Linked DNA regions of Lichenicola cladoniae. The protein of the gene in region 1 interacts with the protein of each later gene in a pairwise test. Links are inferred from orthologs where the notes say so. Each region holds a gene or a part of one and is shown on either strand. Other genes may lie near its edges. The genes, in order: HN018_RS09220 and recJ.

Region 1 (16,035 bases):
CGCTCCCGTGGCTCCTTTGCTGTTCAAGGATGTGGTCATCCAAGGCATCGGTACGGGTCATCGCCGCGCCCTGGAAGACCTCGTCCGAATGGTGGACCGGACCGGCCTGAAACCTGTGATCGACACACGCTACTCGATAGACGACCTGCCCGAAGCGCTCGACCATTTGAGCCGCGGCCCTTTCGGCAAGATAGTCATCGGCGTGTCGTGATGGTGACGGCGTGGGGCGTGTTGATGAATGCTTCCGCCCTGGATGCAACATTCCGGTATCGATCAGAGACAGGCGCCAACAGGTAGAGGCCATCATGCGCGGGACAGATGCACTTGAGCGCCGGCCGGATCAGGCGAGCAGTTCGCGCACCATCGGGATGACGCGGGTGCCGTAGAGCTCGATGCTGCGCATGATCGTCTCGTGCGGCATCGGGCCGGCGCTGTATTTGAGGTCGAAGCGCGAGAGGCCGAGGACCTTGGCGGTGGCGGCGATCTTGCGGGCCACGGTCTCGGGCGAACCGACATACAGCGAGCCGTGGTCGGCCTCCTGGTCGAACTCGGCGCGTCCCATCGGCGGCCAGCCGCGCTCGGCGCCGATCAGGTCGCGCATGGTCTTGTAGTCGGGCCAGAGCTGGGCGCGCGCCTGCTCGTCGGTATCAGCGACATGGCCTGGCGAATGGACCCCGATCGGCTGCACCGGCCTGCCCAGTTGCGCGAACGCTCGCCGATACAGGTCCACATGGCGGCCGAACCGACGCGGCTCGCCGCCGATGATCGCCAGCATCAGCGGCATGTCGTAGCGGGCTGCCCGGACCACCGATTCGGGGCTGCCGCCGACCCCGATCCAGGTGGTGAGGGGCCTGGTCTCGGTCTGTGGGAACACGCTCTGGGCGACCAGGGGCGGTCGGCTGGCACCCTTCCAGTTCACCGGGTTCTGCCGGACCAGGGCTGCGAACAGGTCGAGCTTTTCCTCGAACAGGGCCTCGTAATCGGACAGCGCATGGCCGAACAGCGGGAAGGATTCGGTGAACGAGCCGCGCCCGAGGATGACCTCGGCCCGGCCGTTCGATGCCGCGTCCAGGGTGGTGAAGCGCTGGAACACCCGGATCGGGTCGTCCGAGCTCAGCACCGTCACCGCCGAGCCCAGCCGGATGCGCCCGGTCAGGGCGGCGATGGCGGCCAGCACGATCTCCGGGGCCGAGACCGCGAAATCGGCGCGGTGATGCTCGCCGATGCCGATGAAGTCGATCCCGACCCGATCGGCCAGCACCCCCTCGGCGATGACGTTCCTGATGACCTGCGCATGCGGCAGAAGCCGCCCGTCCGGGCCGGCGGTGACGTCGCCGAAGGTGTCGAGCCCCATCTCAAGGTGCTGTGGCATCCGGTACCCGTTCCCGCTGTTGCGCGGTTCGACGCATAGAGGGCGCCGATTGCCGACGCAAACCAGACCGGCACGAGGGATGCGCTCGAATGGTTCGACGTGGCGGCCATTGTCCCGTAGAGTGCCCGGTCCGAAGTCGGCAGCGATTCACCCCGCCGCTGCCCTCAAACTGCCAGCTTGCCGTAACGGGAAGCAGTGCCTCTTGACCCGAAGGTTCTTCTTCCTGGATGCCGACACCTTTCTCCCCGGACGATCTCAGCCGGTTCTTTGACGCGAGCGTATTGCGGCGCGGACGCTCCCTGATCCTGCTCGGATCGGTGACCGCCACGCTCGAGGACGGCTCCATCTCCGTCGCCGTGGATCACCTCGAGGCGCGCCATACCGCCACGGTCGCGCCGTCGCCGCGCGGCGACAAGGTGGTGTTCCCCAGCCGGTGCAGCTGCGGCCAGTCGGCCTGCCTGCACATCGCGGCTGGTGCCCTTGCGGCACTCGATCGCTATCCGGCGCTGCGCAAGCCGGAGCGCAAGCTACCGCCGGGCGCAGATGCCGATCCGGTCGGCGAGGAGCGCCATCGCCTGCTGTTCGAGCTCTCGCCGAGCGAGCCGCCGCACGCCTGCTATGTCGAGACCCTGATGGTGGGGGAGCGGACCGGCGTGGCCGTCGCGACCACCCCGGCCCGCATCCTGGCCGACCGGTCCAGCACCGAGAGCAGCCGGATCATGGCGCGGCTGCTGGGCAGCGGCGAGACCAGCCGCAACCCGGTGGCGCCGGCATCGGTGACCCCGGTGCTCGGCCTGTTGTCGCGCCTCGGCCGCGCACGCTGGCAGGCGACGCAGAAGACGCTGGTCCGCGGCGAGGAGCGCGCGTTCCAGGCCGACGTCGCCCCGGAGATGCCCGAGCACTCGGCGATCATCCTGGGTGACGCCGGCCCGTGGTACGTCGATGCGGAAACCGGCGCGCTTGGCCGGGTGCGGCTGCGCCAGGCCCCGGTCGTACCCCGGGCGGCCCCGGTGCTACCGTCGCCGGCGCGTCCGATCGTCAGGCCATACGGCACCGGCCCGCGTCCGCCGGACCGGTCCCGCTTCACGCCGAGCCGGCCCGCCACCTCGCGTGGCGGCCAGTCCGGACGGAAGGTCACCACCACCATCGACCCGGTCATCCGAGAACATCCGCCGGCGCCGGTCCTGCGGCTGCGCCGGACCGAGTGCCCGGACGAGTCCGGTCACCTGAAGATGGTCGACGCCCTGACCGTCGAATTCGATTATGACGGCATCCTGGTCGCCAGCCACGACGACCGGCAGTTCCTGCGGGTGCATCGCCCGGGAGACCTGCCGGGGCATCCGAGCTTCGTTCGCCGCAACACGGCCGCCGAGGCCGGGGCGCTCGACGTGCTGCGGCAGCACGGCCTCACCCAGATGCGCGTCGCCGACCCGACCAACGTCAAGGGCCAGATGGTGTTCGTCTATCGCACCGGCGATGCCACCGACCGGTGGCAGACCTTCGTGCTCGACCAGGTGCCGGCACTCGAGGCGGAAGGCTGGCAGAACAAGATCGAGCGGGTGTTCCTGCCGAGGGCGGTCGCGGCGCTGGGCGATTACGATGTGCGGGTGACCGATGCCGAGGCCGGCAAGTTCTCGCTGGATTTCGGCGTCGAAGTGGACGGCACCCGTATCCCGTTGCTGCCGATCCTGTCCCGCCTGCTCGAGCGCGGCGGCATCGAGGCGGCGAAGATCGTCGATGACGAAGTGATCACCAGTCTCGATGACGGGCGCATCCTGAAGCTGCCGGCCGAACGCATCCGTCGTTTGCTGGCGGTGATGTCGGACCTGATCGAGTCTGCGTCGCGCCTGGGCGAGGACCGGCTGCTGCTGTCCGACGGCGAGGCCGAGACGGTGCTCGGTCTCGAGGATCTGCTCACCACGCGCTGGGAAAATGCCACCGCGATCGAGGCGTATGCCGAGCATTTCCGGCACGACATGACGCTGCCGACGGTGGCGGTCCCGGCCAGCTTCACCGCCACGCTGCGTCCGTACCAGCAGCAGGGCGTCAACTGGCTGCAGCACCTGCGCTCGGTCGGGCTGAACGGCTTCCTCGCCGACGACATGGGTCTCGGCAAGACCGCGCAGACCATCGCCCATATCGTCATCGAGGAGGCCGAGGGCAGGCTCGACCAGCCGGTGCTGATCGTGGTGCCGACCAGCCTGGTGGCCAACTGGACCGCCGAGCTGGCGAAGTTCGCGCCGCATCTCGGCGTCGTGGTGCTGCATGGGGTGAACCGTCACGAGCGGCGCGCCGACCTGACCGGCATCCATGTGGTCGTCACCACCTATACGGTGCTGACCCGCGACATCGAGGCGATGAAGCAGCTGCCCTGGCACCTGGCCGTGCTCGACGAGGCGCAGGTCATCAAGAGCCCGGATGCGATGTCCACCAAGGCGGTCTGCCAGCTGACCACACGGCATCGGCTGTGCCTGTCGGGCACGCCGATCGAGAACAACCTGCAGGAATTGTGGTCGGAGTTCGCGTTCCTGATGCCGGGGCTGCTGGGCGATCGGAAGGGGTTTGCCAAGCGCTTCCGCCGCCCAATCGAAAAGGACAACGACCCGCAGCGGCGCGCGCAGCTTATCCGCCGCATCAAGCCGTTCCTGATGCGCCGCACCAAGGCCGAGGTGGCGACCGACCTGCCGCCGAAGCACACCATCCTGCGTCGCATCGATCTCGCAGCCGACCAGCGCGAGCTGTACGACACCATCCGCGGCACGCTGTACGACAAGGTGCGCAAGCAGGTGGCCGAACTCACCACGTCGCAGAGCCGGATCGTCATGCTCGATGCGTTGCTGAAGCTGCGCCAGGTCTGTTGCGATCCGAGGCTGGTGAAGCTTCCGTCGGCGCGGCTGATCGAGAGTTCCAGCAAGCTCGACGAACTGCTGGAAATGATCACCGAGATGATCCCCGAGGGACGCCGCATCCTGCTATTCTCGCAGTTCACCACCATGCTCGATCTCATCAAGCCGCGCCTGGTCGAAGCCGGTATCGAATTCGCAGAGCTGCGTGGCGATACGCGCGATCGTGCGGAGCCGGTACGCACGTTCGAGAGCGGCGCGGTCTCGCTGTTCCTGATCAGCCTCAAGGCAGGCGGCCGCGGGCTGAACCTGACCTCGGCGGATACGGTCATCCATTATGATCCGTGGTGGAATCCCGCGGCGGAGGATCAGGCTTCGGACCGGGCGCATCGGATCGGCCAGACCAAGCCGGTTTTCGTGTACAAGCTCATCGCGGCGGACACGGTCGAGGACCGGATCGTCGAACTGCAGCGCCGGAAAGCCAACCTCGCCAACATCGCGCTGAGCGAGGACGAGGAGTTCAGCGGCGTCGATGTCGACGATGTGGAGTTCCTGTTCGGCAGTTCCATGCAACCGGAGCCGGTTGCAGCCGAGATGTCGGAGACGGCGTGATTATTGCAGTGCCGAATCTATCCCTGCTCATCGAAGGCGGCGCCCCGTGAAGATCATCCTGGCCGGAACCCCGATGATCGGGCATCTCAACCCGCTGCTTTCCATCGGCAGGATCCTGGTGGCCGGCGGCCATGAGGTCGTCGGGCATACCGCAAGCGCGCACCGGCATCGTTTCCAGGCGGCCGGTGCGTCGTTCCAGCCGTTCGACGACGTCATCGACCAGGATCTCAGCGATCTCGACCAGGTCTATCCCGAGCTGAAATCCCTGGCCTCCGGGCCGGAAAAGCTGATGTTCCTGTTCAAGCGCGTGTTCATCGGGCGGCTGGTTGCCCAGGATGCGTCGCTCAGGGCACTCCTGGGTCGCTTCCCGGCCGACCTGGTCCTGACCGACAATCTGTTCCTGGGGACGTTCCCGCTTCTCCTGGGTCCGCGCGACCAGCGCCCGGCGATCGCGCATTTCGGCGTGACGCCGCTGTTCACCACCCGCGACGACGGTGCACCGCACGGTCCAGGGCTGCCACCGGCGAGCGACGATGCCACGATCGCCGACTACCGGATGATGCGGGACATGATCGATCCGGTGTTCTTCGGACCGATGCAGCAGGAGATCGATCGGGTCCTGGCATCGATCGGTATCGGCCCGCTGGCGACCAAGCTGAACGATGCCAGCGTCATCCTCCCGGACCTGTTCTTCCAGCCGACCGTCGATGCCTTCGAATATCCCAGGCGATCGCCGCCTGCATCGCTGCACTTCATCGGCGCGCTGCCGCTGCCCGCCATCGAGACCCCGCTGCCCGACTGGGCCGGCGATGTCTCGCGCGCCACGACGGTCGTTCTGGTCACGCAAGGGACTTTGGCGAATCACGATCTCGGCGAGGTGGTGGCGCCGACCCTGGCGGCGCTGAAGGACCGGCCGGACATCCTGGTGGTGGTCGCGACCGGCGGCCGGTCGATCGAGACAATTCCGGGGGAAATTCCGGATAATGCGCGGGTGGCGGAATTCCTGCCTTACGACTGGCTGATGCCGCAGGTCGATCTCGTGGTCACCAATGGCGGCTATGGCACGGTCAATTTCGCGTTGAGCCAGGGCGTGCCCCTGGTGGTGGCCGGCACCAACGAGGACAAGGCGGAGGTCGGCGCGCGGGTGTCGTGGAGCGGAGTCGGGATCGGCCTGCAGACAGACACGCCCCGGCCGGTCGCGCTGCGGAAGGCGATCGAGCGGGTGTTGGGCGAGGACCGGTATCGCGAGGCGGCCGAACTCATGGCGCAGCGCTTCCTGGATGTCGACAGCGAGAACACGGTGCTCCGGCTGTTCGAGGCGGCGATCGCGAACCATGTCTCCCCCCACCCCGATCCTCGACCGATCGTGCTGGAGATGAGCTGACGATGGGGTGGCTGAATGCCGCAGCACGGGGCGGAAACGGGAGTACACGATGAGCAGCCTCTACCGAGAAGCGATCGACGAACTGCAGGACGTGTTCTCGAGGATCGACGACGGCGCGGTCGATCGCGCGGTGACCATGATCGCCGAGGCACGCAAGATCGTGGTGTTCGGATGTGGGCGCGAGGGGCTGCAGATACGCGGGCTTGCGATGCGCCTGTTCCATATGGGGCTTGCGGTCTCGGTGGTCGGCGACATGACGACGCCGCCGGTCGGGGGTGGCGACCTGTTCGTGGTCACCGCCGGACCGGGCGAGCTGTCCACGGCATCGGCACTGCTCGAGATCGCCAGGCGCGCCGGCGCCAGGATCCTGTTCATCACCGCGCAACCGGAAGGCCGGAGTGCGGCGTACGCCGATCAGGTCCTGGTCCTGCCGGCACAGACGATGGCGGACGACCAGGGCGAGGCGAAGTCGTCCACATTGCCGATGGGCTCGCTCTACGAAGGCGGCCTGTTCATCCTGTTCGAGGTGATGGTGCTGAAGCTCTGCGAGCGGCTGAAGATCGGTCCCGACGACATGCGGCACCGCCACACGAACCTCGAATAGCCTGCGCGGCCGGCCGACCGATGCTGGTTGTCCTGGCGATCGTCCTGGCGCTGGTCCTGCTCGCGGTGACGGCACAGGACGCGTTCGAGGTCATGTTGCTGCCGCGGCGGGTGTACCGGCGCGTCAGGCTGGCGCGGCTGTATTTCCGGTCGGCCTGGTCGGCGTGGATCTGGGTGGCGGACCGATGGTTCGCGGGCGACCGCAAGATACGCTTCCTCGGCGTGTTCGGCCCGCTCTCGCTGGTGATCCTGTTCTCGCTCTGGGCGGCGTTGTTCATCATCGGCTTCGGCCTGCTGCAATGGGCGCTGCAGGGTCATTCCCGGCCCCCATCGGCGCTGAGCGAACAGGTCTATATGAGCGGGGTGACGTTCTTCACGGTGGGCTATGGGGATATCGCACCCCACACCGCGCTGAACCGCATACTGGCCGTTGTCGAAGCAGGCCTCGGGCTCGGCTTCATCGCCGTCGTGATCGGCTACCTGCCGGTACTCTACCAGTTGTTCGCGCGGCGCGAGGCGCATGTCATCCAGCTCGATGCCCGCGCCGGCTCGCCGCCCACCGCGACCACCATGATCGTTCTTCATGCGGAGCCCGGCGGTCTCGCGAAACTCGACGAGATGCTGCGGGAATGGGAAACCTGGGGCGCGGAACTGCTCGAGAGCCATCTCTCCTATCCGATGCTGGTCTATTACCGCTCGCAACATGACAACCAGTCCTGGCTCGCGGCGATGGCGGCGGTGATGGATACCAGCGCCCTGGTCCTGGTCGGGATGGAGGACATGCAGCCGCTCCAGGCGCGGATGACCTTCACCATGACGCGCCAGGTGATCGTCGAGATGTCCCGGGCCCTCGGGATCGGCCCGTCGCCTTTCGAGGGAAACGACCGGCTGTCGCACGAGACCTACCTGGCGATGGAAGAGGCTTTCGGGAATGCCGGAGTGAACTGGACCGGAAGCGCTGATGCGGAGGACGTGCTCCATGCGCTTCGGTCCACCTACGAGCCGCTGCTCGACGGGTTGAGCAGGCGCCTGTCGCTGCAACTGCCGCCATGGCTCCCGCCCGATGGTGCGGCGGGCCACTGGCATGGCGGGCACCGTGGCCTGATCGCCAAGCGGCTGGTCGAACAACTCTCGGGCCCCGGTCGCCAGGGCGTCACGCCCGAACCGTCGTCCGGGCGGTTCGCTTCGCGCCTTCGCCGGCGGCTGCAGCGGAAGTAGACCGCGCCCGTCGATCGGCAGGACGCGAAAGCGGATGCCGACGCGACGCGCCGGGTCTGGTCGGCGCGGGTTGAAGAACCTATCATGAACGCATGGTCGAGCAGATCGTCATCACCGAGAAGTCCAGCCAGGCCAAGGACATCCGCGATGCGGTCGGCAGTCGCTACGGGACCATCCTGCCGGCCGAGGGCCATCTGTTCGATCTGCTCGAGCCGGAGGAAGTCGAACCAAGCTGGAAGCGCTGGACGCCGGTGCTGCTGCGTCCCGAGGGTCTGTATGGCACCCGTCCGGCCACCGGCGGCAACAAGGCGTCAAAGCTCAAGGCGATCCGCGAGGCGCTGGTTTCGGCGAAGCGGGTGTGGCTCGCGACCGACTGCGACCGCGAGGGCCAGCTGATCGGCCAGGAAATCCTCGAGCACTACAAATATCGCGGCGAGGTCCGGCGGGTGATGTTCACCGCCCAGGATGCCGTCACCATCCGCGACGCCTTCACCAATGCGCGGCCGAACGGCGAGCACGCGGCGCTCTACCAGGCGGCCGTCGCACGGCGGCAGGCGGACCAGATCTACAATCTCTCGCTGACCCGCACTGCGACCGTCACCCTCGCCCGTGGCGCCCGCACGGTGATCGGCGTGGGCCGGGTCAAGACGCCGACGCTCGCTATCGTCTGCCGGCGGGAGCTGGAAATCCGCGAGTTCGTGGTCCAGCCGTATTTCGAGATCGTGGCGACGGCCACGGTGGCGACGGGGCAGTTCCGGATGCGGTTCGCGCCCAAGGAGCGGATACCGGATCGCGCCACGGCCGAGGCGATCGCGGTGCTGGCGGACGGCGCCGACGGCCCGCTCTCGGTCAAGGTCGAGGACAAGCGGCAGGCACCACCCCGGCTGCACGACCTGCCGTCGCTGCAGAAACTCTGCGCCTCGCGGTTCGGCTGGTCGGCGGCGCGCACGCTGGAGGTGGCGCAGGAGCTCTACGACGGCTCGGGCAAGAAGATCATCACCTACCCTCGTGCCGAAACCCGCTATTTGCCCGAAAGCCTGATCCCGCAGGTGCCGCGCATCGTCGAGGCGCTCAGGGTCGGCCAAAGCTTCGCGGCGATCCCGGTGCTCGATCCACCGCTGGTCCGGCGCGGCATGAGCGGCACCTTCAGCGACAAGGGGCTGGCGGGCGCGAGCCATCATGCGGTCATCCCCAACCACAATACCGTCGATAATTTGCGCGCGGTCTGGCCCCGGCTCAGCGCGGACGAGCGGCGGTTGTTCGACGTGATCGCGCGGTCCTACCTCGCGGCGATGATGCCGGATTTCCGCTACCGGCAGACGACGGCGCTGCTGGATGTGCAGGGCTACGTGTTTCGGGCCGCGGGTCGCCAGCCGATCGAGATGGGTTGGCGGGCGGCGTTTCCCGAGTGGCAGCCGGCGGAGGAAAAAGGCGACGAGGCGCAGCTGTTGCCGGCGCTCCGGTCGGGCGAAACCGCGTTGCTGTCCGAACCGAAGGTCGAGGACAAGGAAACCCGCCCGCCACCGCGCTACAACGAGGGCACGCTGATCGACGCGATGCAGAATGCCTGGCGCTTCGTGCCGGACGAGGCGTTGCGCGAGCGGCTGAAGGAGGCGAAGGGCATCGGCACGCCGGCGACCCGCGCCGAGATCATTCGCGGCCTCAAGACGCAGGAGTTCCTGGTCATCGACGGCAAGAACATCGTGCCGACCGATCGTGGGCTGGCCCTGTTCGACGTGCTGCAGAAGGCCGATCCGGCGCTGGTCGATCCGGGTGTGACCGCCCAGCTCGAACGGCTGCTGGATGACGTGCTGGTCGGCCGCACCGAGATGATGAGCGCGATCGACGCCGTGTGCGCGCAGGCCTCCCGCATCATCGGCCGCCTGACCGAGCACGCTTCCAGCGGTGCGGCGCCGCTGGTGATCGCGGCGGCAGGACCGCCCGGGAAGCCGGGAGCGGCGGGACGATCCGGGCCGCCCACGCCGGCGATGAAAGCCTATGTCGAGAGTCTGGCGAAGCAGAAGACCATCAAGCCGCCGCGCGGATATGCAAGTTCCGGCGCCGTCTGCCGCGCCTTCCTGGACAAGCATGCGGCATCGAAACAGGTGTCGGCCCAGGCGCCGGAGAGTTCCAAGCCAGTGACGCCACGCAGGCGCGCGGCTCCGGCGAAAGCGCGGGCAGCCGCCACCCCGGGTGCGAAGAAACGGACCGGTGGGAAGGCGCGAGCCGCCAAGGCGCCGGTTGCATCCGGACCGGCTGCGGGGGGAACCGAGATCCGGCTCAACATTCCATACGGGAACAAGGATGCCGCCCAGAAGCTGGGCGCGCGATACCGCGACGGCGCCTGGTATGTATTGGCCGGCCTCGATCTTTCCGGCTTTCGCGACAAGGGTTGGCTGTGACCGCGCAGTGCGGGCAGCGGTTACGACACAGAGGCTTTGCACTATGACGGATCACGTGGAAACGCTCCGGGCAGCCGCCCTGGGCGATGCCAGGGCACGAGCCTTTGCCGCACTCGAGCCCGATCGGAAAATACGCAACCCCGATACCCTGGCTCGGGAGTTTCTTGATCCGGGTGAACGGCCCGATCCGGATGAGCCCGAGCAGGTCGGGAAGTTCCGGACGAACCTGGAAGCCGTGCTGCCCGGAGCGTATTATTTGCAGAATGCCCGGACATTCCATCTCGACGCCTGCTTGCGCCGGGCGATAGATGGTGGCTTCAGGCTGGTGGTCTTGCTCGGAGCAGGCTTCGATACGAGAGCACACCGTCTTGCCGGTGCGGAACACGATGTCCGGTTCTTCGAGGTCGATTTCGGGGAGATCCAGCGTGAGAAGAAGGCGGCGCTTGAGCACCTGCCGGGTTCCGGCGCGAGAAACATCCATTATGTTGCGAGCGATTTCGAGGCGGACGCGCTTGCGGACATCGCCGATGCGCCCGGCTACGATTCTTCGGAACCGACGTTCTTCATCTGGGAAGGTCGCTCGGTCGATATGACCGAAGACGATGTGGACGCCGTGCTGGACTTCGTCAGCCAGCATAGCGTGCCGGACAGTGGCATCGTCTTCGACTACGTGCCGCGATCGATGATCGACGGCTCGGTCGCCTATTACGGCGGCGAGGAGTTCCGCGCGTTCATGGACCAGTCTGGGCGGCCGTTATCGTTCGGAATCGAGGACCGGAATCTGCGACGCTTTCTTGCGCAACGGAACTTCGAGCTCACGGCACTCGTGACGAACCATGAGCTGGAGACGCGATATCTGATGGATAGCGATGGCGTGCCGCACGGGCATGTTCCCGGTTATGCCCGCATTGCCGAGGCGACGATCATACGACGGCGTGGAACCTGACGGCTGGCGCTCGATCGGATGATGCCCTAGCCGGGAGACATCGCGCGAAGGATTGCCGGGGTGGCGCTCTTCACCTGGAAGTAGCCGCGCGTGGCATGTGGCCAGGTCAGCTCGTCCCACTGTCGACGCACCCGCAGGCAACCGGGTGGCAAGGCATCGGCCGATGGACCCACCGGCGCCCACGCCGCGACGACCGGCAGGCCATCCTCCCAACCGGGCACAGCGATGGCGGCGGCGCATCCGAACCACTGCCCGGCGCGATCCAACGCGTCGGCCATCGCTTCCCGGTCGGCCTGCCGGACCTGTTCCGAAGCATTGGGCGCATGCGCGACCAGTCCGCCGACACGGGTGACCCGGCAGCCCAGCTTCAGGGTCTCCGGGTTCAGGTCATCGAGATGCAGGAGCAGTGCGACGTCACCCGTCGGCACCGGGTCCGCGGACGGCAGCGGAACCAGGCTGGGAGGGTCGATCTCCTGCAACGGCTCCGGGCTCTCGTTCAGGCCGGTCGGGGAAAAACGGCCGTCGGTGAAGCGGCGGATGTTTTCCGCCCGCGCGGCATAGGCCTTCCCCTGTGTATGCAGCCCGGCGACCCAGCGCCACGACAGGGTGTTGCTGGCCGGATCTCCATCAAGCAGGTTCTGCAGGAAGAAATCCGCGCCGAGCACCCAGGGCAGGCGGAGGGTGAACACCCAGATCGAGGCGAACCACATCCGTGCGTGGTTGTGCAGCCAGCCATGCTCGACCAGTTCGCGCGCCCAGTCGTCGAAGCCGTCGATGCCGGTACGCCCGGACACGGCGTCCTGGTAGGCGCGTCGCAGACCGGAGTTCGCTGCCAGGCGCTCCCGCTCCGCCGCAACGTCGTCGAGGTAGCTTGTCCAGGCTGCAGGATGGGCCTCGAGGTTTCCCTTGAAGTAGGAGCGCCAGAACACCTCGTCGATGAACTTCTGCGCAGCCTTGGGACCATGCTCGGCCAGCGCGGCCCCGACGACCTCCTGCTCCAGCAGCAGCCGGCGGCGCAGGTAGGGCGAGAGTTCGCTTGTGGTCGCTCTTCCCAGGGGCCCTGCGTCGGTATTCCGGTTGGCGGCGTAGACGGGGCCGAAGCGCGGGACGGCTTCGGTCAGACGGTCGAGTGCAGCGCCGCGGGTCAGGACGATAGGACGGTTCATCACTCCTATATGGAGCCCTGCCCGCGAGCTACCATGCAGCCGGCTGATCACCGATGTTCACGACAACGTCGGCCACGACTGGATCCGATGGTTCAGCCGAAGCGTCCTGCGAGCCGCCGCGCGAGCCATCAACCAGACAGATCGCCGGTGACGTCTTCCACGCGTTCAACAGGGCCGCGTCCTGCAAGATCCGCCCGTCCTGGCCAACACCGGAGTCCAGTTCACAACAACCGGACACGCCGGCTCGGCAGCCGCAGAGACTCCATTGCCCTCGACGAGCCGCGTGAACGTGGCCGTCCGAGACGTGGATGATCCGGGGACCACCCGCCGCCAGCCTCTGCGCATCCGGGCCAACCCTGGGACGGACTTGTCCGCCACCCACTCAATCGACCGCCTGGGGTGCCGCTCGTGGCTCTACTGCCCCACCCTGTATCCGCGCTCGCGCCGACATGAACGGGCCGACAGGCTGCCGCTCGGGGGCGAAAAGTTGCAGGCCCACAGGTTCCGGCATCGCGACGTAAAGCGCCTCGATGCCACCTCGCGCGTGGTAGGTCTCATGCCAGAATCCTGCGTCTGCCGACAGTTCGCGGACGCTTCGCCACCAACCGGCATGCGGTTCGCTGCGTGTAAACCGCTCTAGCGTGTCGAGATCACGCCAATACTGGCGGAAGCCGAAGTGAAGCAGGCTGAACTTCATGCCTTCATGGGCGAGCAGGCCGTCCGGTCGGTCGCGCATGATCTTCGCCATCCCCGGACCGATCCGGCGCATTGCACGCAGGCCGCGCCACCCTCGCAACCGGAAACCGAGCATGATCATCACCAGATCGGGATACTGCGAGAGGTCCACCGACCTCCGGATCGTTGTTGCTTGCATAACCCGGCTTCCCATTGTTTACAGTGTAAACGTATCAGAGCTGGGTATACACTGTAAACATGGTCGATGAAATCTTATCGGATCTTCACGGACGCCTGATCGCTGCTGCCCTGACCAGGCTCGAGCGGGGCGACGAGATCGGGTTGCGTGCGATCGCGCGTGATGCGGGGGTTTCGGCGATGGCGCCCTACCGCCATTTCCGCGACAAGGCCGCGTTGCTCGCAGCGGTGGCCATGCACGGCTTCGACGACCTACGGACGGTGCTGCTGGCGGCAGATGATCAGGCGGACGCGTGTCTCGCGCTCGTGGCGCAGGGGGAAGCCTACCTGGCCTTCGCCCGGAGCCACCCCGCGCTGTTCAGGCTGATGTTCTCCGATCACGACGGCGGCCCTCCACCGGTCGAAGACAATGCCTATGGCGTGATGGTCCGGAGGGTGCGGCAACTTGCTCCGGCAGATCTCGAGACGGCGACGCTTGCCTGCTGGGCGGCTGTCCACGGCATGGCCACCCTAGCGCTCGATGGCAGCCTCCCCCCCAATGGCTCGCCCCGTGAACGCGATGCCCTCACGCTGGTCATCATGGGGCTTGTCGGGAATTCCCACGCACCCTGATCACGATGGTTCTTCTGTCGGTGGACGGTCCCGCGGGAAATTCGGAGGGCCGCCCGAGATCGGGATCATCGGAGGCCCCGTCTCTATCGTCATCGAGAAGGAGACCGGAACCCCTGTAGCGGGGCGGGTCAGGTAGCACTCGTTCGAGCTGTCCGCAGCCTTCATACACGACATGATGGCGTGCAGGTTATCGACCCGCAGCGCGCTCCGCGACTCCCGAAGCGACCGTTGCCGTCTTGATGACCGGCATAGCGGCGTCGACCGTCCGGACCGGGTCCGGTCTATGCTAGTGAAGGCCATGGCAGAGAAAGACTATCAGGACCTTCGCGCCCTGCGCTGCATCATCGACCGGGGAAGTTTCGTTGCCGCCGCGAGAGAGCTTCGGGTATCGCGCTCCGCACTCAGCGAGACGATCCGCAGGCTTGAGGATCGTGTCGGTATTCAGCTCCTGAACCGGACGACGCGCAGCGTCAGCCCCACGCCTGCCGGCGAGCGGCTGGCAATGCGATCAAGTTCAGCATTCGAGGAAATCGACGCGGCGCTGAGGGAGGCGAATGCAACCAGCGGCGATGTCGCGGGACCAATTCGGGTTCATGCGCAACGCCTGGGCTACCAGCTGTTCCTGCAGTCCCTGTTGCCCGGCTTTGTTCGCGACTTTCCCAGGATCAGCGTGGAAGTTCAGATCGACGATGCCGGCGTGGATATCGTGTCGGAGCGCTTCGATCTCGGGATAAGGCTCGGGGAGTTGCTGGAGCAGGATGTCATCGCGTTCGCGCTTCAGCCTCCCATATGCCAGATCGCCGTGGCCGCCCCGGCCTATCTGGATCGGCATGGCGTTCCCGATCATCCTCGCGAGCTGTGCCACCATCTTTGTCTCGTGTTCAGGTGGCCGGGCCATGCCGCGCTCTACAACTGGGAGTTCTACGAGAACGGAGCATGGTTTTCCGTCCCGGTTTCCGGCCCCCTGACCTTCAATGACCAGCGGGCGGCACTCGATGCGGCGATTGCAGGGGCGGGCATCGCGTTCTGGGTCGAGAGCGAGGTGAAACCCCATATCGATTCCGGTCGTCTCGTCCCCCTGCTAACGGCCTACTCCGAGGTTTTTCCCGGCTTCGCGCTCTACTATCCCCGGCATCGCCATCGATCGGCAGCCGTGACGACGCTGATCGGGGCGATCCGCGACGCCGCCAGGCGGTAGGGTATTGTGCCCTCATTTCCGAACAAGGCATGCGGAAGTGCCGGTATTAAAGCAGGCCGTTTGTGGCCCTACCTGATGAAGCATCATCACGAGGAGCCTCACCATGAACATCGCATCTATCCCAGCCGGGGAATTCGACGGAAAAGTTGCCATCGTGACCGGGGCGGCGAGTGGGATCGGCCGGGCAACCGTGGAGCTGCTTCATGCACGCGGCGCGTCGGTCGTTGCCGAGGATCGTGATCCGGAGGTCCGCGCGATGGCTCGTCCCGGCGTATTTCCGCTGGTCGCGGATGTGGCGGAAGACGGGGCGGCGCGGCAGGCCGTGGCAGCCGCCATCGAACAGTTCGGCCGGCTGGATGTTCTCGTGAACAACGCAGGCATCATCATCAACAAGCTGGTCGTGGACATGACGGTCGAGGAGTGGGACCGCATTTTTGCGGTCAATATCAGGGGCGTGTTTCTGCATTCGCGCGAGGCGCTGCGCGCGATGATCCCCAACGGCCGGGGGGCGATCGTCAATGTCGGTTCCTACGCCTGTTTCCAGACCTTTCCGTCGATCGCCGCCTATGCGGCGTCGAAAGGCGCGCTCGCGCAATTCACCAGGACGCTCGCAGTCGAGGCGATCGGGCACGGGATCCGGGTGAACGCCGTCGGGTCCGGGGATACTGTCACGAACATCCTCAACCATATCCACGAGGATGGTCCCTCGGCGCTTGCCGCGTATGGCAAGAACGCGCCGATCGGGCGGGCGGCTCAGCCGGAAGAGATCGCCCGGGTGATTGCGTTCCTCGCGTCCGAGGAGGCCA
Region 2 (15,877 bases), 130 kb from region 1 along the record:
CATCGGCGCGGCGATGGAAGCCGCGCTGCGTCTCTATGTCGAGGAGGTGCAGTCGGGCGCCTTCCCGACCGCCGCGCAGAGTTCGAAAATGGACGAGAGCGAGCTCGCCGAAGCACTCGCCGGCCTGCCCGGGACAACACCCTGAGCACGCGAGCATATCCCCCGATGCAGGTCGTCAGCACCATTGCCGAGTTCCGCGCGGCACGGCGCGGCTTCCCCGATCTCGGCCTGGTGCCGACCATGGGCTTCCTGCATGCGGGCCATCTGAGCCTGGTCGAGCGCGCTCGCATCGAGTGCGGCGCAGTCGCGGTCAGCATCTTCGTCAACCCGACCCAGTTCGGCCCGAACGAGGACCTGGCACGCTATCCGCGCAGCCTGTCGCGCGACCTCGACCTGTTGCGAGAGGCCGGCACCGCGCTGGTGTTCACCCCGACGCCCGCGGAGATCTATCCGTCCGGCTTCACCAGCAGGGTCGAGGTCGGGCCGATCGGGGAGGTGCTGGAAGGCGCGATCCGGCCCGGGCATTTCTCCGGGGTGGCGACGGTGGTCAGCAAGCTGTTCAACATCGTGCAGCCGTCGCGGGCCTATTTCGGCCAGAAGGATGCGCAGCAATGCGCGGTGATCCGCCGCTTCGTGCGTGACCTCGACGTGCCGGTCGAGGTGGTCGTGGTGCCCACCATGCGCGACCCCGACGGCCTGGCGATGTCGAGCCGCAACAGCTACCTGACGGACGGTCAGCGCGCCCAGGCACCGGTGCTGTATCGGGCACTCAGTGCGGGACAGGACGCATTCCAGGCCGGCGAGACGGATGCCGCACGTCTATGCCTGGCCGTGCGCGGGGTCCTGGCGACGGAGCCCGACCTGACCGTGGATTACGTCAGCGTCGCCGATGCCACCACGCTCGAGGAACTGCAGCGGGCGGACCGGCCGGCCGTCATGTCGGTCGCGGTCCGGCTGGGCCGCACGCGACTGATCGACAACGTCCTGCTGGACCCGCTCATTTCCTGAGGCGACACACCGCCAGCGCATTGCCGTCGAGGTTGGACCGGACCGGCAGGCACGGCCCGTCCCGGTGCAGGCCATAGAATCGAAGCACGGCGGCGCCGGGATCGCCGGGTGCCGATGGCTGCAGGCCATATAACGGGCCCTGGTGGGTGCGGACCGCCTGCTCGATCTGTCGCTCCAGTGCACTGTCTTGGCCCGGGTGCACGAGGTTGTTGTCGACGCCGACGAACCGGATCGTGGGTGCCATGTAGGCGGCGACATACGCCATCGGATCGCCGGTCAGCAGCAGCACCATGGCATCGGGCGGCAGGGGCGGCGGCTCGACCGACGCCGCGGTCGTCGCCGGGCGCTCGCGGCCCCAATCCGGGTAGATGGTGATCGCCGCCGACCCGAGCAGCAGAACGGCCAGGATGGCGGGCGGCAGCATCGGCGAGCGTGCCTTCAGCGGCTGCAAGGCGATCAGGATGGCAAGCCCCGACAGCAGCTCGATCGGTGCCAGGTAGCGCAGGATCGAGAAGCCGGCTTCCCACAGGATGAAGGCGATGGCGAGGAAGACCAGCAGGAAGCCGGCCCGGCGCTCTCCGACCGGCCGCGCGCTGCGCAGGAAGGCGATCAGGCCGCAGCAGATGGTGGCGACGAAGGCGATGGCCAGGCGCGGATCGCGCACGGTCAGCTCGCTGACCAGCCGGCTCGGCGAGACCGCCCAGAAGAACGGATAGAACAGCGCCTGCAACTCGGTCCTCGGCACGAACCAGTTGGGCAGGTCGACCGGTGCGACCAGCGGCGACTGGAAAAGCTGGTTCATGTAGGGAAACAACGGGCTGCCGGTGAGGCGGGTCAGGTGCCACCACCACGGCCCCCCGATCACGAGCGCACCCAGGGCGACGCCGAGGCTGAACCAGACCAGGCGGATGAACCGGCGCGATGCCGATACCGGCGTGCACAGGGCGATCGCCACCGCCGCAGCGACACCCAGGATCGCCAGCGTGGGCTTGAGGGCAAACGCAACCCCGAAGCCGATCCCGGCGAGCACGGTGCGCCAGGCTGGCGCCCGGGCCCCCGGGTCGGTCAGCAGCAGGCCCAGTCCGGCGAGCGCGAAGCAGGCGGCCGGCATCTCGCTCATGCTGGTGCCGGTGGTCGGCAGGCCGGCGACACCGGTGGCGCCGAACAGCACCGCGAGCACCAGCGACAGCCGGGCGCCCGGGGTGTCGTCCGGCTCGATCCGGCGGCCGATGAACCAGGCGATCACGACGGCGACGGCGCTCGGCACGGCCAGCATCGCATCGAGCAGGTGCGGCCAGCGGTTGAGGCGGAAGCGCAGCCAGAGTGACGGCAGGTCGACCATCGGCGGGTGGAAGGTCTGGCGCTGGGCCGCGACCAGGTCGGTGAAACCGTGCTTCCGGAGCGCCGAGAAGGCGTCGTACAGATGGTAGTTTCGCAGGTCCCAGCTGGCATCCGGACCAAGCCGGACCGACAGCAGCAGCATCGCGCAGCCGAGCGCGGCGGGAACCAGAAGCGTTCCGAAACTGATCCGTCGTATCACTGGCCACCGTGCTGCAAAGGCAAAACCGGAGTCCGGCCCGGGAAACGCAACAGGCCGGGACTCGCGTCCCGGCCTGTGCGTCGTCGCGGTCTATACCGTCAGAGCTCGGTGATCGAGCTCACCACCTTGGTGACGAGGCCATAGGCGATGGCCTCTTCGGCACCCATCCAGTAGTTGCGGTCGGTGTCCTTGGCGACCTTCTCGTAGGTCTGCCCGGTCTCACGCGCGAACAGCCGGTTCAGCCGCTCGCGCATCTTGATGATCTCGCGCGCCTCGATGTCGATGTCCGTCGCCGGTCCACGCACGCCGCCCATCGGCTGGTGCAGCAGGAAGCGCGTGTTCGGCAGGCAGAAGCGCTGGTCCTTGGCGCCGGCCGCGAAAATCAGCGCGCCGGCGCTGGCGACCCAGCCGGTGCCGATCATGCGTACGGGTGCGACCGCATTCACGAAGCGGATCATGTCGTGGATGGTGTCGCCGCTCTCGACGTGACCGCCGGGCGAGTTGACATACACGTCGATCGGCTTGTCCGACGCGCCGGCCAGGGCGAGCAGGCGGCCGGTGACGTCGCGCGCCACCTTGTCGTTGATCGCACCGAAGATCAGCACCTTGCGCTGGTCGAACAGGCGCTTCTCGAGCTCGTTGATCGGCGAGGACAGGGTCTTGTTGTCACCGGGCTCGGACGGCTCGGGACCGTTGGGCTCGGGCACTTCCGGGCCGTCGGGGTCTTCGTCATCCATCCGGATAAGGTCGTTCGGCGTCATGCCGGTCATCAGGCTCTCCCTCGATCCGGTACTGGGGATCATTGCATCCATCCTGCAACCGACCCGGCACGATGCCAAGCCGGCGGGATGACGGATCCGTCCGGGGCCCGGATGGGCCTCCGGTCCGCTACATACGGTCCGCTGCATGTAGGGTGTCCGGCCGGCAGGTGAAGACCGGCCGGCGCACGATGACGACGCTGTTTGCAAAGCGGCGGCTTCTCCCGCGGGGAAGGGCCGGGTAACAGTGGCATCCTGACGCACTGCCGGAGCGATCTCCCGCATGGATCGTCGTCGTGGATGGAAGCGGATGGGCAAGGCAGGCGGCACGGTGAAGCCGGACGGACAGGGCCTTCCCCGGCGGACAGGCGGATCGGCGGCGCGTATAGCGTCCGGCCTGGCACTGGTGCTGGTGGCGGGATGCGGCCATCGCGACGTGATCGATACGCCGGTGAGCTGGTGGCACGACCTCGAAGGCGGCGCCATCGCGCAGCAGCGGCCGCCACCGCCGGGAGTGGACGATCCCTATCCGAAAATCGGCACCACGCCGGCGGCCGCTCCCCAGGTGGCCTCGCTCGACCTGCGTAAATCGGTGACCGACAACCTGGTCGAGCAGCGCAATCTTTCGGCCCGGCTGAACGCGCATGATCCGCTGCCACCGCCGGTGACCGCGATCGCCGCACCGCCAAAGACGCCGGCGCCTACGGCCACAGCGTCGTCGGCGACGCTCGACGCGGCCGACGCCCCTGCAACGCCGGCACCGGCCCAGCCTGCGGCGCCTACGACGGTGAATCCCCCCGGGGAGACCGAGCTGGCGATGCCGGACGTCATCCCGCCGGCGACCCAACCGGGCGCCCCGGCCGGCACCGGCCTGGATGCGGCCAGCGTCGCGATGCCGCAGATCCCGTCGGCGCCACCGCCGCCGCCCGGCCTGCCCGGGATCGGGACTCCGGCCGAGGTCACGTATGCGCCGCCGCCGCAGCCGCACTACGCGCTGGCCGCCCGCTCCGGCGAGGCGCTGGAATTCGCCGCCGGCTCCGATGTGCTGAGCCCGGGGCAGTCGGGAACGTTGCAATCCGTGGTCGCCAGGCGCGGCGCCGGCAGCATCTTCGTGCACGGCTATGGCGATGCGGCGTCCGACGCGCCGCGCGACCAGGCACTGGCCCTGACCCTGGCCGCCCTGCGCGCCCGCACCGTCGCGGACGTGCTGGAGAAGCAGGGCGTGCCGTCCGGATCGATCCATATTCGCGCCGACGCATTCGGTCGCGGCGCGACGGCGGGTCTGGTAGACTGATCCGACCGGCAACCCCCGAAAGCATCGCGAAGAGCCTGCCATGACCGAAGAATTCCACCGCATCCGCCGCCTGCCGCCGTACGTGTTCGCGGAGGTCAACAAGGCGAAGGCGGCGGCACGCAGTCGTGGCGAGGACATCATCGATCTCGGCATGGGCAATCCGGACAGCCCGACTCCGCCGCACATCGTGCAGAAGCTGGTCGAGACCGTGTCCGATCCGCGCTCGCACCGCTATTCGGTCAGCCGCGGCATCCCCGGCCTGCGCAAGGCGCTCGCCGGATATTACGCACGCCGCTGGGACGTGGGCCTCGACCCGGAAACCGAGATCGTCGCGACGCTCGGCTCCAAGGAAGGCCTGGCCAACCTGTCGGCCGCGATCACCAGCCCGGGCGATACCATCCTGGTGCCGAACCCGTCCTACCCGATCCACCAGTTCGGCTTCATCATCGCCGGCGCGTCCGTGCGCTCGGTGCCGGCCAAGCCGGACGACGACATGCTGCGGGCGCTGGAGCGCGCGGTCCGCCATTCGGTGCCCAAGCCGACCGCCTTGATCGTGAACTTCCCGTCCAACCCGACCGCGTATCTGGCCGACCTCGATTTCTACAAGGAGCTGGTGGCCTTCGCGCGCCGCGAGGAAATCTGGATCCTGTCGGATCTCGCCTACGCGGAAATCTATTTCGGCGACCTGGTTCCGCCCTCGATCCTGCAGGTGCCGGGCGCCAAGGACGTGGCGGTCGAGTTCACCTCGATGTCCAAGACCTACTCGATGGCCGGCTGGCGGATGGGCTTCGCCGCCGGCAATCCGCGGCTGATCAACGCGCTCACCCGGATCAAGTCGTATCTCGACTACGGCGCCTTCACGCCGATCCAGGTGGCGTCTGTGGCGGCACTGAACGGCCCGCAGGACTGCGTCGACCAGGTGCGGGCGCTGTACAAGGAACGCCGCGACGTGCTGATCCGCGGTCTGGCCGTGGCCGGCTGGGATGTGCCGTCGCCGGGCGGCTCGATGTTCGCCTGGGCGGCGATCCCGGACAAGTTCGCCCATCTCGGCAGTGTCGAATTCTCCAAGCTGCTGCTGCAGGAAGCCGGAGTCGCGGTGGCGCCCGGCCTGGGCTTCGGCGAGCACGGCGAAGGCTTCGTGCGGATCGGGCTGGTCGAGAACACCCAGCGTCTCCGGCAGGCGACGCGCAACATCAAGGCCTTCCTGACGTCGCATGACGGGGTGATCGATCCGCGCGGCGTCGGTGCGATGCGGCATGACGTGCATCTGGAAAAAGCCGGATGAACACGCTCTCGCTCCACGCCGCCGCGGCGCCCCTGCGCGTCGGTATCGCCGGTCTCGGCACCGTGGGTGCCGGCACCGTGCGGCTGCTGCGTGCCAATGCCGAGCTGATCGCGGCGCGGGCCGGGCGGCCGGTGGTGGTGACCGCGGTTTCCGCGCGCGACCGGCATCGGGCCCGTGGCATCGACGTGTCGAGCCTGGCCTGGCACGACGACGCGCTGACCCTGGCGACCGATCCCGATGTCGATGTCGTGGTCGAGCTGATCGGCGGATCCGAGGGTGCCGCGCGCACGCTCGTCGAGACCGCCCTGTCGCGTGGCCGCCCCGTGGTGACCGCGAACAAGGCGCTGATCGCCATCCATGGCGCCGGCCTGGCCTCGGCGGCCGAGCGCGCCGGCGTGGCGCTGGCCTTCGAGGCTGCGGTGGCCGGCGGCATCCCGGTGATCAAGGCGCTCCGCGAGGGGCTGGCGGCCGACCGGCTGGTGCGGATCGGCGGCATCCTGAACGGCACCTGCAACTACATCCTGACCGCGATGCGCGAGACCGGCCGCGGCTTCGCCTCGGTGCTCGAGGAGGCGCAGGCGCTCGGTTACGCCGAGACCGATCCGTCGACCGACGTGGACGGCATCGACACCGCGCACAAGCTGGCGATCCTGGCGGCACTGGCCTTCGGCCGCCCGGTCGATTTCGACTCGGTGCATATCGAGGGCATCCGCCGGATCGGTGCGGCCGACATCGCGTTCGCCACCGAGCTCGGCTACCGCATCAAGCTGCTCGGCATCGCCCGGCGCAGCGACCAGGGCGTCGAGACCCGCGTGCATCCATGCCTGGTGCCCAACACCGCGCCGATCGCGCAGGTCGAGGGCGTGTTCAACGCGGTGGTCGCCGAGGGCGAGTTCGTTGGCCGGGTGATGCTGGAGGGCAGGGGCGCCGGTGCCGGCCCGACCGCGACGGCGGTGGTGGGCGACCTGATCGATATCGCCCGCGGCAGCCTGGTCCCGGCCTGGGGCGCGATCTCCGGATCGCTGTCGAAGCTGACCTCGGTGCCGATGTCCGCGTGCCGTGGCTCGTTCTACCTGCGGCTCGACGTGCGCGACCGGCCCGGCGTCATTGCCGAGATCACCGCCGTGTTGCGCGACTGCGGCGTCTCGCTGAAGAGCATGCTGCAGCATGGCCAGGCGCCGAGCGCGCTGCCGGACGAGAGCGTGCCGATCGTGCTGGTGACGCACGAGACTCGCGAAGTCGCGATGCAGGAAGCGACGGCGCGTATTGCAGGGCTCGACGTCGTGGTGGCATCTCCGGTGATGATCCGGATCGAGGCAGGTTGATTCGACTCGTCGTTCAAGATCTTCCGCTATCAGCCAAAGGAATTCGCATGCAAGCGTCCACCGGTTCCAGCTATCAGACAGACCGCAACCTGGCGCTCGAACTCGTTCGGGTCACCGAGGCGGCTGCCTTGGCGGCGTCGCGCTGGACCGGGCGCGGCAAGAAGAACGAGGCGGATGGCGCCGCCGTCGAGGCGATGCGGCTGGCCTTCGATACCGTCGCCATCTCGGGCACCGTCGTCATCGGCGAGGGCGAGATGGACGAGGCGCCGATGCTGTATATCGGCGAGAAGGTCGGCGCCGGCGGACCGGCGATGGACATCGCGGTCGATCCGCTCGAAGGCACCTCGCTCACCGCCAAGAATGCACCCAACGCGCTAACCGTGGTGGCACTGGCCGAGCAGGGCAAGTTCCTGCACGCGCCCGACATCTACATGGACAAGATCGCGGTCGGTCCCGGCCTGCCCGAGGGCGTGGTCGACCTGGATTCGAGCATCGCGGTGAACCTGCGCAACCTGGCGCGGGCCAAGAAATGCGACGTCAGCGACCTCACTTTGTGCACGCTGGATCGCGACCGCCACGAGGAGCTGATCGCGCTGACCCGCGAGGCCGGCGTGCGGGTCATGCTGATTTCCGATGGCGACGTGGCGGGCGTGATCGCCGCCTGCATGCCGAACAGCGGCGTCGATATTTTCGCAGGCTCCGGTGGTGCGCCCGAGGGTGTTCTGGCGGCGGCGGCTTTGCGTTGCACGGGCGGCCAGATGCAGGCCCGCCTGCTGTTCGAGGACGAGGCCCAGGCAACGCGGGCCCAGCAGATGACCCCCGGCGATCCGCGCCGCCGGCTCGCCCTCGAGGACCTGGCCCAGGGCGACGTGCTGTTCTCGGCGACCGGCGTCACCACGGGCGCGCTCCTGCGCGGCGTGGTGCGGTCCGGCGACCATGCGGTGACGCATTCGATCGTCATGCGCAGCAAGTCGGGCACGGTGCGGTTCATCGAGGGGCACCATAACTTCGCGACGAAAACCTGGAGCGCCACCTGACTGCCGGCTGATGCCTGACGGCGGCCTGGTCCCGGCCATCGCCGGGGGCGCGCTCCCCGGCAGCGTGCTCGGGGTCGAGGCCAGCATCGGCCAGCGGCGCTGGATCTGGCGCGGCGCCGACAGCGCCGCCCAGGAGCGGGCTGGGCTGGCGATGTCGCAGCGGCTGGTCCTGCCCGAGATGGTCGGGCGGCTGCTGGCGGCGCGCGGCGTCGATGTCGAGACCGCGCAGCATTTCCTCGAGCCGACCCTGCGCGCGCTGCTGCCCGACCCGTCCTGCATGATCGACATGGACGCGGCGGCGGCCCGGCTGGCGCGGGCCGTCGAGCAGTCCGAAACCATCGGCGTATTCGGCGACTACGACGTGGATGGCGCCTGTGCGGCGGCGGTGCTGACCACGCTGCTGCGATCGTTCGGCTGCACCGTGCATACCCATATCCCCGACCGGATTCGCGAGGGCTACGGCCCGAACGCGACGGCCCTCGGCGGCCTGGCGGAGCGTGGCGCGACGCTGATCGTCTGTGTCGATTGCGGCACCGCGGCGGCCGACCAGCTCGCGCACATGGTCGGCCGGGCGGACGTTGTCGTGCTTGACCATCACAAGTCGGACGGTCCGGTGCCGCCGATCCTGGCCACCGTCAATCCGAACCGGCTGGATTGCGGGTCCGGCCTGAACACCCTGTGTGCGGCGGCGATCACCTTCCTCACCGGGGTGGCGCTGGTCCGGCATCTGCGCCGGGACGGGTATTTCGCCAGCCGGCCGGCGCCGGACCTGATCGCGCTGCTGGATCTGGTGGCGTTGGCGACGGTCTGCGACGTGATGCCACTGACCGGCCTGAACCGGGCGCTGGTCACCCAGGGGCTCAAGGTGATGGGAAGGCGGGCGCGCCCTGGCATCCATGCGCTGCTGGAAGTGGCGTCTGTGAAGGACGTGCTGAGCGCGTTCACCTGCGGCTTTGCGCTTGGGCCGCGGATCAATGCCGGCGGCCGGATCAGCGAGGCAGATCTCGGCTTGCGGCTGCTGCTGTGCGACGATCCCGTCGAGGCGAAGCTGCTGGCCGAGCGGCTGGATGCGGTGAACCGCCAGCGGCGCACCGTCGAGAGCGGCATCATGGACCAGGCGATGGAGCGCGGCGCCGCGCAGATCGAGGCGGGCCATGCGGTGATCCTGCTGGCGGGAACCGACTGGCACCCGGGCGTGGTCGGCATCGTCGCCGGGCGGCTGAAGGAGCGGTTCAACCGCCCAGCCTTCGTGGCGGCGGCACTCGAGGACGGCACCGTGAAGGGCTCGGGCCGATCGGTCGACGGGCTGGACCTGGGTTCGGCAATCATCAGCGCACGCCAGAACGGGCTGCTGCTGACCGGCGGCGGCCACGCGATGGCGGGCGGGTTCTCGCTTCAGGCGAGCGACCTGGACAGGTTCCACGCCTTCCTCGACGAGCGGCTGGCGGCGGCCCGGTCCCGCCCGATGGCGTCCGCATTGGCGGTGGACGGGGTGCTGACGGTGCAGGCCGCGACGGTGGAGCTGGCCAGCCACATCGACCGGCTGGCGCCCTTCGGGTCCGGCAACGAGGAGCCGCTGTTCGTGCTGTCGCGGGTCAGGGTGCTGCGGGCCGACCGGATCGGCCGCGAGGGCAACACGCTGCGGCTGATGCTGGAAGGCGAGGGCGGCGGCCCCCGGCTCAAGGCGCTGCTGTTCCGCGCCAACGAGAGCAAGCTGACCGCGACGCTGGAGGCCCGTGGCGGCCCGCCGCTGCACCTGGCCGGCTGGCTGCGGGCGGAGAGCTGGAACAACACGACTAGCGCCGGCTTCTTCATCCAGGACGCCGCGGTCGCTTGACCGCCAAAGGTCGCTCCGCTACGCAGTCGCCGTAGGTCGCCCAGGCGACACTCTGGCCCAAGTCCTGTTCGTCTAGTGGCCTAGGACACCGCCCTTTCACGGCGGTAACACGGGTTCGAACCCCGTACGGGACGCCAATCAAATTGCTCAGTGTTTCGAGAATGTGTTTTTGGCTGAGCCGGTTAGGAAAGCTTGGGGCTGGCATTGAATCTTTTCGTTCGGTAGCCTGAGGTCACAAAGAAAGGGCAGCCCCCTTGTGGCACCGCCCTCCGATCTGTCTGGCGAGGGCCAAAGTGTCTATGGAACGGTGGGCGCTAGTGGAGCAAAGGTGCCCTCACTGTCGTCGGCTGTCGGAGACCGTGTGTCGCCTCTAAGGCATTTCGAGCCTCAGCACCTTGACTGGTTCGTCTTCATACTTGCGCCAACGGCCTACGGTGCATCTTCGCCTTGCTCGACAACATCGAGGTTAAGCCCATGCGACAGTTGTGGTCGGTGCCGGCAGGTCGATTACTGCGGCCGAGGCGTGTGCGGCCCGCAGGCGAGCCAGAATTCAAGGCCGACTGAAGAACTGCGTATAGATCGCGGTTGGTGTTATGGTGCAAAGGCTCGCCGATCACGCTTCATGCCTTCAAAGACGCAATACCATTTGACGTGCCAACCTTGCGCGTCTACCCCGGCACTTGGCTCATCTCCAGGGGTCCTGGACATAGCTCGAACGCCCGGCCGCCTCTTACCGTAGCCGTCCAGATGCAAAGCGGCTCTAGGATTTCGTGCAACGGTTCAAGTCAAAGCAGGCGTTACGTCGCGTAGGACCTCGCCACGAGCGCCGGCACTTCTTGAGGCGGACGCTCCAGTTCGACCGATTTTTTCGCATCGAGACGAGATTTAAGACTCCCGCCCGTAAGAGCAGTGTTCCACACTATGGTGCCTGCGATGGTTCCGATAATCGCCTAAGTCAGCATGCTACTACCAAGGTCTTACTGAAAAGACCGGAAGCCGAATTTAGGCCTGCGTCTTTCATCAAGCGGGCGAATTAGATGTAATGAAGATCCCGGGCACCTGCGTAAGAATGGGATGAGAGTGATTGGCGGACGAGACCGAAACCGAGGCTGATACCTGCCGTAGGGCTATCACTCCACGTCTGCAAGCTGCTGGGTGGGATAGCCTTCCTCATCAGTTGCACGAGCAGCACATTATCACTCCTGGGCGCATCCTGTTTACCAAGCGCGGGACAAGGCGAGGTGAGCGTCGAAGGGCCGACTACTTATTGCGCTATCGAGCCGATGTTCCCATTGCGGTTGTTGAGGCCAAGGCCTCCTACCTGCCTGCTGCAGAGGGCATGCAGCAGGCGAAGCAATATGCAATCATGCTTGATCTAAGCTTCGCTTATTCCAGCAATGGCGTTGAAATTCTGGAATTTGACTTTTTTACTGGACTAGAAAAGCTAGTCGACACGTTCCCAGCTCCGGATGAGCTCTGGGAGCGACAGCGTATCGGCCTCGGGCTAGATCCGCGTGCAGCGGAGGTGGCGCTAACGCCTGGACGCCCTGATCCGAAGCAGCCTCTTCGCTACTACCAAGAAGCAGCAATTACTCGAGCCATTGAGGCTATTGCGTCGGGCCGCCGTCGTACATTGATTATCCTTTGCACGGGATCGGGTAAAACATCCATTGCCTTCCAGATCGCATGGCGTCTTCACGCCGCCCGCTGGACAGCAATCTCAGGCCGCTTGCGCGCACGTGTGCTATACTTGGCGGACCGCGATGTGCTGGTGAAAGACCCGCAGAACCGATACTTCGGACCATTCGGGGATGGGCGCCACCGCATCCTGGCCGGACATGCACCGGGGTCACGCGAGGTCTTCTTTGCCACGTATCAAGCTCTACTGGAAGAGGGACCCAATGACGTACGATTTGCAGGACTGCCCTCCGACTTCTTCGATTTGATTATCGTCGACGAGTGTCACCGTGGCAGCTCACGTGCTGACAGTGCTTGGCGTACTATTCTCGAGCATTTTGCGGCGGCCGCTCAGATTGGCATGACAGCGACACCGATATACGACGAGACACGCGATACCTTCGCTTATTTCGGAGCGCCGCTTTACGTCTACTCCCTAAGACAGGGGATTGAGGATGGGTATCTTGCCCCTTACAAGGTCCGTCGTGTCGTAACTGACTTTGACGCTGCAGGTTGGCGGCCGACAAGTGGCGAACTCGACCGCTACGGGCAACCTATTCCCGACGACGAATATCAGACCAAGGATTTTGAACGCGTTGTGGCACTTCGGGCTCGTACTGAAGCGATTGCTCGTCATTTAACTGAATACCTCCGCGGTACCGACCCGTTCGCTAAGACACTTGTTTTTTGTGTTGATCAAGAGCACGCGGACGAAATGCGCCGAACTCTGGCTAACCTGAATTCCGACCTGATGGTGATGCACCCTGATTGGGTTTGTCGTGTTACCTCAGATGAGGGCGATGTCGGACGCACGTATCTGGAACGCTTTCAGGATTTGGATTTACGTACGCCGGCTGTGCTGACAACGTCACAGATGCTTACGACTGGCGTCGATGCGCCGACTGTACATAACGTTGCGCTAGTCCGCGTCATCGGTTCGATGAGCGAGTTCAAGCAGATCATCGGCCGGGGCACGCGTGTCCGTGAAGATTACGGAAAAACCTGGTTTACGATTCTTGATTATACAGGTACCGCGACGGCAAAATTTGCCGACCCAGCATTCGATGGTGATCCCATTGCCGTGATGGTGGAACCGATGGATCCGATCACAGGCACCGTGCCTGATGGGGCCCTTGAGACGACTCCTCATGAGGATTCAACAGCGAATGAGGCTCAAGATGAAGGGGGCGGAACAGTCCTTGTGCCATGAGGCGGCGGACCCGCGGCCAGATCAAAATATTATGTAGATCAAGGAAGATCCCGCATCGTGTGGGACCGAGCAATGGAGCTCGATCCAGAAGGTAGGCTTGTTACCCGAAGAGTCCTTGATCGCACACGGGACGTTGTGCGCACTCTTTATGCAACGCCTGCCGCTCTCCGCACGGTCTGGGGCCTTCCTGATAAGCGGCTAATAGTAGCAGAGGCGCTGGCTGCTCACGGACTCGACGTGAAGGAGCTGGCGGAGGCTGCTGGACAGCCCGATGCTGACCCCTTTGACTTGCTCTGCCACGTAGCTTGGGACGCCCCGCCTCGCACAAGACGAGAACGAGCTGAAGAGTTGAAGCGCCGCAAACCCGCGGTTTTTGATCGGTTTGGCGGAGAGGCTCGGGCCGTACTGGATGCCCTTCTTGATAGATATGAGATTGGCGGCCCGGATGAATTGCGGCTGCCGGAAGCCTTGAAGATCAAGCCACTTTCCGCCATGGGCAACCCGCTGGAAATTGCTAGTCGGTTCGGTGGCCCAGAAGGTCTTCGGCAGGCTGTGATTGAACTGCAGGAACAACTCTACGCCGCCTGATTTGGCTGGCCCTTTAAAGAGAATCAAGATGGCACCAGCACAACGGTTGAAGCGGGAGGCTCCCCCGCGCGGCGCGGCCCAGCGGCTCGACGCCATTATTAAACAGGCTCGCAATAAGTTACGTAAGGACAAGGGCTTAGACGGTGACACAGACCGTTTGCCGTTGCTTGCGTGGCTCATGTTTCTCAAGCTCTTGGATGACGTAGAGCGTGTGCGTCAAGCAGAGGTCGCGATGGAGGGGCGGCGCTTCGACAGCGTGGTCGCGCCTCCCTATCGCTGGCGAGATTGGGCCTCGCCAAAAGATGGGCTTACGGGGGATGACCTCATCCGCTTCTTGACGATCGAAAAGGAGACGCTGCGGCCGGATGGCACGACTGGCCCAGGTCTTTTCGCAACTTTGCGCTCCCTCCGGGCTGATGGCGCACGTGATCGTCGAACGGTTGTTGCAACTGTATTTGTAGGCGTCAGCCTAAAGGCGCGTTCAGGCCACATCCTACGCGAGGTGGTAGAGCTGGTGGATGGCATCCACTTCGATGCCTCTGACGAGGTGTTCCAGCTCTCGCGCCTTTATGAGAGCATGCTGCGTCAGCTGCGTGATGCAGCTGGTTCGGCTGGCGAGTACTATACACCGCGTCCTGTCGTGCGGCTCATGGTAAAAGCACTCGACCCTCGCCTTGGCGAGGTAGTGGAGGATCCGGCGTGTGGAACCGCAGGCTTCTTGGTGGAGGCTTTTACTCACCTTCGCGATCAGCGCAAGAGTGCAAAAGACCAGCGTATCTTGCAGGAGCGGAGTATCCGTGGCGGTGAGGCTAAGCCGCTACCATTCCTGCTGGGTCAGATGAACTTGATGCTGCACGGCTTAGATGCGCCTGACATCGATTCCGGTAACGCTCTTCGCAACAAACTTACCGAAATAGGAGAGGCACAGCGGGTGGATGTCATCCTGACTAATCCCCCGTTTGGAGGAGAAGAGGAGGCGTCTGTTCTTGGTAATTTCCCAATAAATAAACGCACTTCGGAAACGGCTCTGCTGTTTTTGCAACTAATAATGCGCAAGTTACGACGTGGCGGGCGAGGCCGAGCCGCGGTTGTCTTGCCAAACGGAACGCTGTTTGAGGGCGGAGTCGCGGCAAGAATCAAGGCGGAATTACTGGAAACCTGTGACCTGCGCGCAATCATCCGTCTCCCCGAAGGAGTGTTTGCACCCTATACGGACATACCGGCCAATATCTTATTTTTCAGCACCGGAGGTCCGTCCCGCAACGTTGCCTATTGGGAGCAAACCCCGCCAGAGGGACGGCGGAAGTATACCAAAACGCAGCCAATGCTAGATGAGGAGCTAAGCGACGCGTTGGCATGGTATCGTGTCGGATTTCCGGATGATGAACGTGCTTGGATGGTGCAGGCGGAGAGCCTGCTGATAAAGGACAAGGCTGGTCGAGTCGTTTCCTGTAATCTTGATATCAAGAACCCTAAATCTGCAGCAAAAGAAGATCATCGTTCTCCATTCGAGATTATTGCATCTGCGATCGAGAAAGAGCGTGAAGCACTTCGACTTTTGGAAGACGTGCGAGTATTGCTGAGGCAAGACACGTGACGGTTCGGGAGCAGCTACATGTTGTACTAGAGGATGTACTGACACCAAACTACGACTGGATAGTCTTGGATCCTGATGCTGACTATAAGCAGGTAACCGTTAAACTCTGGGGCAAGGGCATAGTCCAGCGAGCGATCGTCAAAGGCAGTGATATCGCTGCCGCCTCTCAACTACGCGTTAAAGCCGGGCAGTTCATTGTCTCTCGGATCGATGCAAGGCACGGGGCATTCGGATTTATCCCACCTCAGTTGAACGGCGCAGTTGTTTCGAGCGACTTTCCTTGCTTTGACGTGGATAAAACCCGGCTCAACGTAAGGTATTTAGCTTGGCTCAGCCGAACTCCAGAGTTTGTGGATCTTGCGCGATCGGGTAGCGAAGGATCAACAAACAGAGTACGTCTGAAAGAGGCTCGCTTCCTAAAACAAAAGCTCATTTTGCCGTTGCTAGCAGAACAAGAGGCAATTGCGAAACAATTGGACAAGGCAGCGTCTTATATAGAAAAAAGAGCAAAAGCGGCGCAGTCAGTTAGTGATAACTTGCAAGCGATGCTGCAGGTTGTTTTCCGTCGTATCACGCGCAGTGCGCCTGTCGTTTGCCTTGGTGAGATCGCTCCGTTGGTCCGTCGTAATGTAAAGATCGAGGAAGAGAAGAGCTATACGGAAATCGGTATACGTAGCTTTTATCGCGGAACATTCCGCCGACGAACTATTCCAGGTTCTTC

Evidence for each region.
Region 2: the proteins of HN018_RS09220 (region 1) and recJ interact in binary tests that used the Escherichia coli proteins (3 or more experiments, as listed by UniProt). The link is inferred for Lichenicola cladoniae from one-to-one orthologs.

The regions. Positions count from the first base shown.
Region 1 is NZ_CP053708.1:1,988,514-2,004,548, reverse strand. Bases 7,758-10,779 are described here. They hold HN018_RS09220 (DNA topoisomerase), read left to right. Parts: upstream 7,758-8,124; coding sequence 8,125-10,434; downstream 10,435-10,779. Other genes in these bases: HN018_RS09215 (class I SAM-dependent methyltransferase), read left to right, coding at 10,478-10,779; HN018_RS09225 (potassium channel family protein), read left to right, coding at 7,758-8,032. In the rest of the region: HN018_RS09250 (zinc-dependent alcohol dehydrogenase family protein), read left to right, coding at 1-211; HN018_RS09245 (LLM class flavin-dependent oxidoreductase), read right to left, coding at 341-1,372; HN018_RS09240 (DEAD/DEAH box helicase), read left to right, coding at 1,600-4,827; HN018_RS09235 (nucleotide disphospho-sugar-binding domain-containing protein), read left to right, coding at 4,874-6,211; HN018_RS09230 (SIS domain-containing protein), read left to right, coding at 6,261-6,815; more of HN018_RS09225, read left to right, coding at 6,836-7,757; more of HN018_RS09215, read left to right, coding at 10,780-11,380; HN018_RS09210 (FAD-binding domain-containing protein), read right to left, coding at 11,407-12,546; HN018_RS09205 (monooxygenase family protein), read right to left, coding at 12,929-13,393; HN018_RS09200 (TetR/AcrR family transcriptional regulator), read left to right, coding at 13,480-14,031; HN018_RS09195 (LysR family transcriptional regulator), read left to right, coding at 14,330-15,229; HN018_RS09190 (SDR family NAD(P)-dependent oxidoreductase), read left to right, coding at 15,333-16,035.
Region 2 is NZ_CP053708.1:1,858,339-1,874,215, forward strand. Bases 7,807-10,670 are described here. They hold recJ (single-stranded-DNA-specific exonuclease RecJ), read left to right. Parts: upstream 7,807-8,257; coding sequence 8,258-10,084; downstream 10,085-10,670. Other genes in these bases: glpX (class II fructose-bisphosphatase), read left to right, coding at 7,807-8,247. Outside these bases: panB (3-methyl-2-oxobutanoate hydroxymethyltransferase), read left to right, coding at 1-145; panC (pantoate--beta-alanine ligase), read left to right, coding at 166-1,008; HN018_RS08620 (glycosyltransferase family protein), read right to left, coding at 998-2,548; HN018_RS08625 (ATP-dependent Clp protease proteolytic subunit), read right to left, coding at 2,647-3,351; HN018_RS08630 (OmpA family protein), read left to right, coding at 3,590-4,600; HN018_RS08635 (LL-diaminopimelate aminotransferase), read left to right, coding at 4,641-5,885; HN018_RS08640 (homoserine dehydrogenase), read left to right, coding at 5,882-7,210; more of glpX, read left to right, coding at 7,258-7,806; hsdR (EcoAI/FtnUII family type I restriction enzme subunit R), read left to right, coding at 11,169-12,971; HN018_RS29715 (type I restriction-modification enzyme R subunit C-terminal domain-containing protein), read left to right, coding at 13,044-13,559; HN018_RS08665 (class I SAM-dependent DNA methyltransferase), read left to right, coding at 13,588-15,156; HN018_RS08670 (restriction endonuclease subunit S domain-containing protein), read left to right, coding at 15,153-15,877. UniProt on the Escherichia coli protein: Single-stranded-DNA-specific exonuclease.